Regions from separate parts of the Paenibacillus sp. FSL R5-0810 genome, predicted to be linked through region 1. Evidence: riboswitches for the same ligand, from Rfam matches in the RefSeq annotation. Region 1 holds a riboswitch; the other holds the start of a gene.
What was found. Region 1 has a riboswitch for ZMP and ZTP ahead of rpiB (ribose 5-phosphate isomerase B). Riboswitches for the same ligand answer to the same signal wherever they lie in the genome.

Region 1 (3,491 bases):
CTGCTCATGGCGGTTGCACTTGGGCTAGACGCGTTTTCGCTTGGCATCGGAGTCGGTTTGCGAGGCGGGCTGCGCCACCGTCATATGCTGGGCATGAGCTTTCTGATCGGCCTGTTTCATATGCTGATGCCCCTGCTGGGGCTGGCTGCCGGCCGTTATGTCGGATTGCTGCTGGGACAGGTTACCGGGCTTGCCGCCGGCGGATTGCTGGTTCTGCTCGGGGGCCATATGATCCATAACGCTTTTCGCGGAGGCGAGGGCAAGCTCGTTCATCCATCCGCACTGCTGGGTATGCTGTTGTTCTCGCTTAGCGTCAGCATCGATTCGTTCTCGGTTGGATTATCGCTGGGCATGTTCGTGCATGATGTAACGCTGATCGTTGTAACCTTCGGGGTTGTCGGCGGCTTGATGTCGATTCTCGGTTTGATGCTGGGCCGTCAGGTCAGCAGCAAGCTGGGCGAGTACGGCGAGATGCTGGGAGGACTTATTTTGGTCGTGTTTGGCGTGATGTTTATTGTCTGATACGGGCGGTAAGGCACACCGGATATGAAATGTGGATGAATGTGGGGAATTCGTTGACCGGCAGAGTAGTAACTTTTGTGGAATCATTGTCCGAGTAATATAGAAGTTGCGAAATTTGTGATGAGATTTGATACAATATCCCTAATGACCTAATACTGACGGGAGGGAGCCTTAAGACTGTGAAAAAGATACTATTTGTCTGCACCGGAAATACCTGCCGCAGTCCGATGGCCGAAGGGATGCTGCGCAAGCTGGCGAAGCAGCGGGGCATTCCGCTGGAGGTGCGATCCGCCGGCGTATCGGCGATAGATGGCATGCCGGTGTCCCATCATGCGGAATCCGTACTGCGGGATCAGGATATCCGGGACGAGCTCGTATCCAAGCCGCTCACCTCAGAGCTGGTGGAATGGGCTGATCTCGTTCTGACTCTAACCCAATCGCATAAGCAATATGCCATTCGGCAGTTTCCTCACGCGGCCGATAAAATGCATACCTTAAAGGAATATGTTGAGGATGACAGCAAGGTGCTTGCAGATTTGCAGGAGCAAGACAGTCTGTACGCATCGATTGAGCTGGCCCGAGCGCTTGGTCAAAATGTCAGCGATAAGGATCGCGAACGGTTGATTGAGCTTCGCCAGCGCATTCCTAGCTTTGATATCTCGGACCCGTTCGGCGGCACGAAGGAAGAGTATGAAGCGACCGCAGCCGAGATTCGGACGGCGCTCTTTCGTTTGTTGGACAAGCTGAATGCGGGCGGGCCGGCGTAATCGCTTGCTGCGGGCGGACGAATTATGACTCTGGCATCAGAGCGCGTGAGTGGAAAAGGCACAGCTGCAGGCGTGGCTAAAAAAGCCGCTTGCCTTTCCCGGACGATTGATTTAAGATGTAGGGGAAACAACAATAGATCCGGTGTAACTGGCGACGAAGTGGATGAAACCACGGTGGAGCACCGGAGTATACGGCCGGTCGCCTGGGCAAAGAGCATTGGAGCACTACGTGTGCGCCGACTGCTCTTTTTTCGTCTTTTGCGGGATATTTGGGTTATAATGAAACAAGCTAATCACGCGAAAGCGAACATATGAGGGGGTTTCATCGATGAAAATTGCACTAGGCACGGATCATGCGGGCATTCGCCTGAAAGAGGAGATCATGGAGGTTATTCGCAGCCTTGGACATGAGGTGGAGGATCTCGGCTGCGGCTGCTCCGATTCCGTCGACTATCCGGACTATGCGCTGCCGGTATGCGAGAAGGTCGTGTCCGGCGAAGCCGATCGCGGCATTCTGATCTGCGGAACCGGCATCGGCATGAGCATCGCGGCGAACAAGGTGCCGGGAATCCGGTGCGCCCTGACGCATGATGTGTTCTCGGCCAAAGCGACTCGCGAGCATAACGACAGCAATGTGATCGCGCTCGGCGAACGCGTAGTCGGCCCTGGTCTTGCTGCGGAAATCGTCAGCACCTGGCTGACAACCGAGTTCAGTCACGGCGAGCGTCATGTCGGCCGCGTCAACAAGATCAAGGCGATCGAGGAACGCTACCTAAAGAACGGATAGGACGTTTCTTTCCGAAAAGGTGTTGGGGCTGCATTCAGAGAGTTCCCTTCATGTGAGGGACTTAGGGCATGAAGCGACGTAGAGACTATTAAGGGAGGACTGTGGCATGAGCGATGCTTCCAACATTTCCTTAAACGGGCAGACCGCCCGCATCGTCCGCGAGCTCGCCGAGACGGCGAAGCTTGGACCGGGCAAGGTGCTGGTCGTCGGCGCGAGCACGAGCGAGGTTGCGGGCAAGCGGATCGGGACAGGCGGCGCGCTGGAGACGGCGCAGCAGTTGCTTGAAGGCATTGCCGAGGTTCAGGCGGAGTACGGATTCTCGCTGGCCTTCCAATGCTGCGAGCATCTGAACCGAGCGCTGGTCGTTGAGCGCGAGCTGCTCGAGCGGCTTGGCTTGACGGAAGTGGCGGCTGTGCCGATTCCCGGAGCCGGCGGCTCCATGGCAGCCAGCGCCTACCGCAGCATGAAGCAGCCTTGCCTGGCGGAATCCATTCAGGCGCATGCGGGTATCGACATCGGCGAGACGCTGATCGGCATGCATCTGCGCAGCGTGGCGGTTCCCTTTAGGCCGAGTGAGCGGTATATCGGCGAGGCTCGGGTTACGGCCGCCTATACCCGGCCGAAGCTGATCGGCGGAGAGCGGGCCGTTTATCGCCAGGTGCCGGATGCGGATTCCGGATCATGCAATTGATTCGATTGGAACGGCTTGGACATCCTGTTTTGCTTGTTTGTAGGGAGCAACAGCGATTGTAGAAACATTTCACGTACTGCCCCACATCCCATTTGGTAGTTGGCCCTGTGTAATACGGAAACAGAATATTTATAGTAAGATTTTGGATCATAGGAGGATATAAAAATGATGGAACATTTGCGTAAGAACGATCCTGCTGTACTTGAAGCGATGGAGCTGGAGCTGAAGCGCCAGCGCAGCAATATCGAACTGATTGCATCGGAGAATATTGTCAGCGAAGCGGTCATGGAAGCGATGGGCACCGTCCTCACCAATAAATATGCGGAAGGCTACCCTGGCAAACGCTACTACGGCGGATGCGAGCGTGTCGACATTGTCGAGGATATCGCTCGTGACCGTGCGAAGGAACTGTTTGGAGCCGATCATGCCAACGTGCAGCCGCACTCCGGCGCGCAGGCGAATATGGCGGTATACCTTGCAGCGCTCAAGCCTGGCGATACCGTACTTGGCATGAACCTTGCCCATGGCGGTCACCTGACGCACGGAAGCCCGGTCAATGCCTCCGGTCTGCTGTACAATTTCGTGGCTTACGGCGTTCAAGAGGACACGTTCCTCATTGATTATGATGAAGTCCGCAAAGCGGCGTTCAAGCATCGCCCTCGTCTGATCGTTGCCGGTGCCAGCGCCTATCCGCGCATCATTGATTTCGAGAAGCTGGCCGCGA
Region 2 (3,491 bases), 4.3 Mb from region 1:
GGGATCGGACCTTGAGTCGGCGGAATCCGAGGTTGCCCGGGATTACGCGATTGCCCGGGGAGTTCCGGAAGCAGACATTCTGATCGAAACGGTGTCAAAGATAACGGAAGAGAACCTGTCCCATGCCCAAGCGGTCGGTGAACAAGAAGGTTTGTCCACGTATTTGATCGTCAGCGACCGGCTTCATATGAAGCGGGCGATGACGATGGCGGACGATTACGGAATGAAGGCATATCCGTCACCAACGGATCGAAGTGCATATCAAAGTTTCCGGAGCAAGGTTCCATTCCTGCTTCGGGAGATGTTTTATTACACCGGTTATGTCGTGCTGTCGCCTTTTCGCTAATATCTATAAAGCAGGCAGCTGAATCGTAAAGCTGGTGCCCTGCTCCGGGGAGCTCTCCACATGGATCGATCCGCCGTGATTATGGATGATGTTTTTCGTAATCATATATCCGAGCCCGGTTCCGCTATCCTTCGTTGTGTAGAAGGGCTGTCCCAACGACCGGATCTGCTCTGGCGTCATGCCGATACCATCATCCTGGACGATGATATGGACATCGCTGTCGCTTTGCTGAATGGTCAGCGTGATCGTTCCTCCTTGATCCATCGCCTCCATGGCGTTCTTCAGCAAATTGATGAATACCTGCTTCAGTTGATTCGCTTCGCCGTGAACGTATACAGGCTCGGCAGGGAAACGCGGGATGATCTCGATATTGTTCAGCGCAGCCTGGACCTTCATCAGGGTAACGATTTGTTCGACGATGCCGAGCACGTCAAATGGCTTGCTGACATGGGAGGTTTCCGGCTTGGATAGCACCAGCAGTTCATTGACGATCAGCTCGATCCGTTTGAGTTCCGATTCGATGATATCGAAATACAGCTTATTGCTTTGCTCCGACGAACGAAGGAGTTTAATGAAGCCGTTAATTGACGTGAGCGGGTTACGGATCTCATGCGCGATTCCTGCTGCCAATTGTCCTGCTGTCGTCAGCTTTTCGGACTGCATGATGCGATCCTCTTCCATCTTCTGCTCTGTGATATCTTTGAATATGCTAAGTGCGGCCTTTTCGCCTCTATAGGTGGTGACCAGCGTGATACCGGAGACGATTTTTTGTTGACCGTCCAAACAGCGGATAAGATATGTAACGGGTCCGATTTCCCGATATTCCGCATAACGCGTTCTTCGCCTTGCAAGCTTATGATGCGAAGAGGGATCAACCACGACATCGGTTGAAATTCCGAGCACGTCAGAGACATTCGAGGCGTGAAGCAGCCGTAGCGTCGCCTGATTTGCGTACTGGATCATGCCGTACTTTGTAATGAGCGCGGAAAGCGGGAGCTCTTCCAGGAGCTGCTGGAAGCCTTCTTCCTTCTCAACCAGTTTCATCTCCTTCTGTGTCAGCTGTTCCTGGAGCTCGTAAACAGGGGTGAGATTCTCAAATTGGACCAAGCAATGGCGGAACGGCGATTGCGCTTCAGCGGATGCCGAAAAGTGAAGCTTCAAATCCAGATTCCGTCCGGCAGGATGTTCGTATTTCATGCCAACTTGGAGTGCGGTCACCTGAGAAGGCTTGAGCTGGAAATCTCCCGTCTTGTGCCTAATCACTTCCTGAATTCCGCCGATGTTCGTCGCTTTCAGCGCTCCATCCATTAATTCTTGTTTGGAGCAGCCCAATAACTCACACAAAGCCGAATTGACTTGAAGCACTTCTCCGTCGATTGAAACGATGGCCATTCCGATGATGGCGTGTTCAAAAGCAAAGTCCTGACGCTGGACAGAATAGGGGAGCACGGCAAGTCTCCTTTCAATTGACTGTAAGGTTTGATCACCCCCCTATTATATGTGCTGGATGCGCTTTCATCAATGAAAGGGCGATAGATTTGGTAACTTGCGCGCATGGAACGGATTGGTCAGTGGCCGCTTTCGGTGATTGTCATGAGCGGTCATATTGCATTCATATTGCATTCATGCTCAATATTCAGTATGATTTAGCTGACAATGAGTAGGTCGATGTGTGACTGGCGCTGCATGGGGGAACCATGAGGGAGCACATGGATGACGACAGCCGTACGCCTGGGCAGAGGTAAGGGAAGTTTATTTTCCCTTACCTCTTTTTAATATTTCTATTTTGAAAAGGGGACTGGAGAACGATGTATAAAACGAAAAAAATGCTGCTGCTGGGATCCGGAGAACTCGGAAAGGAAGTCATTATCGAAGCGCAGCGGTTAGGTTTGGAGACCGTGGCGGTAGACCGATATGCCGACGCGCCTGCCATGCACGTCGCGCATCGCCATTACGTCATCGATATGCTCGACGGCGCCAAGCTGAGGGAAGTCATCGAGCGGGAACAGCCTGATCTGATCGTTCCCGAGATTGAGGCCTTGGCCACATCCGAGTTAGTGAAGCTGGAGGAGGAGGGCTTCCGCGTCATTCCTACCGCAAGAGCGGCCAAGCTGACGATGGACCGGGAGGGCATCCGCAGGCTTGCTTCGGAGAAGCTCGGATTGCCGACGGCCGGATACCGCTTTGCGGATAACTATGAACAATTCGAGGTCGCGGTAAGGGAGATGGGCTTTCCTTGCGTAATTAAGCCGCTTATGAGCTCTTCAGGGAAAGGGCAGAGCGTCTGCCGATCGGAGAGCGACATTGAATCATGCTGGAACAATGCAATGGAAGGCGGGCGCGTACAGAACGGCCGGGTGATCATCGAGGAGTTCATCACCTTCCAGTCGGAAATCACACTGTTAACGGTTCGTTCGGTGAGCGGGACAAGCTTCTGTCCGCCGATCGGACATGTGCAGGAAAGCGGTGACTATATCGAATCCTGGCAGCCTCATCCGATATCCGAGCAGCAGATGAAGGAAGCCGAGCGCATTGCGAGGGCCATTACCGATGAATTGGGCGGCTTCGGATTGTTCGGCGTCGAGCTGTTTCTGACCGAGGATCAAGTATATTTCAGTGAGGTATCGCCTCGCCCGCATGATACCGGATTAGTTACGCTGGTCACGCAAAATCTGTCCGAATTCGCGCTTCATGTCCGGGCCATCCTCGGTTACCCGATTCCGGAAATCGTGCTGATCACCCCGGGCGCCAGCCGTCCGTTGAAAGCACCGGGTGAGCTTGAAAACTACAAGATTACGGGCGCCGAGCAGGCGCTCGCGGTACCGAGCACACAGGTTCGTCTATTCGGCAAGCCTGTGACAAAGGCTGGCAGAAGAGTAGCGGTGGCCTTGTCGACCGCAGGCGAGGTGGAGGAAGCGCGATCTCGTGCCAAACAGGCATTGGACAAGCTTGGGGTGGAAGAAGCATAACGGTGTTAGCCTTCTTCCGAAGTGCGCCTTATCCGCTTATGCTTGATATCAAATCCATTTGAAGAATGCAATACTGCCCAATAGCGAGAGGTCAGCCGGATTGCCAACGGCTGGCCTCTTTTCCATAAGAGGATACGTTAGATCCCTATCTACGAATGGCCATACGATGATCGGAA

Region 2: it holds a riboswitch for ZMP and ZTP, as region 1 does, so the genes downstream of both, purT (formate-dependent phosphoribosylglycinamide formyltransferase) here and rpiB (ribose 5-phosphate isomerase B) in region 1, are expected to answer to the same signal.

Annotation. Positions count from the first base shown of each region.
Region 1 is NZ_JBBOCF010000001.1:5,653,448-5,656,938, forward strand. It holds gene MKX76_RS25010 (manganese efflux pump MntP) at 1-522, shown strand, start outside; gene MKX76_RS25015 (low molecular weight protein arginine phosphatase) at 702-1,289, shown strand; ZMP/ZTP riboswitch at 1,424-1,505, shown strand; gene rpiB (ribose 5-phosphate isomerase B) at 1,618-2,076, shown strand; gene MKX76_RS25025 (TIGR01440 family protein) at 2,183-2,767, shown strand; gene glyA (serine hydroxymethyltransferase) at 2,933-3,491, shown strand, end outside.
Region 2 is NZ_JBBOCF010000001.1:1,339,452-1,342,942, forward strand. It holds gene MKX76_RS06100 (YdcF family protein) at 1-346, shown strand, start outside; gene MKX76_RS06105 (PAS domain-containing sensor histidine kinase) at 350-1,795, opposite strand; ZMP/ZTP riboswitch at 2,009-2,090, shown strand; gene purT (formate-dependent phosphoribosylglycinamide formyltransferase) at 2,155-3,315, shown strand.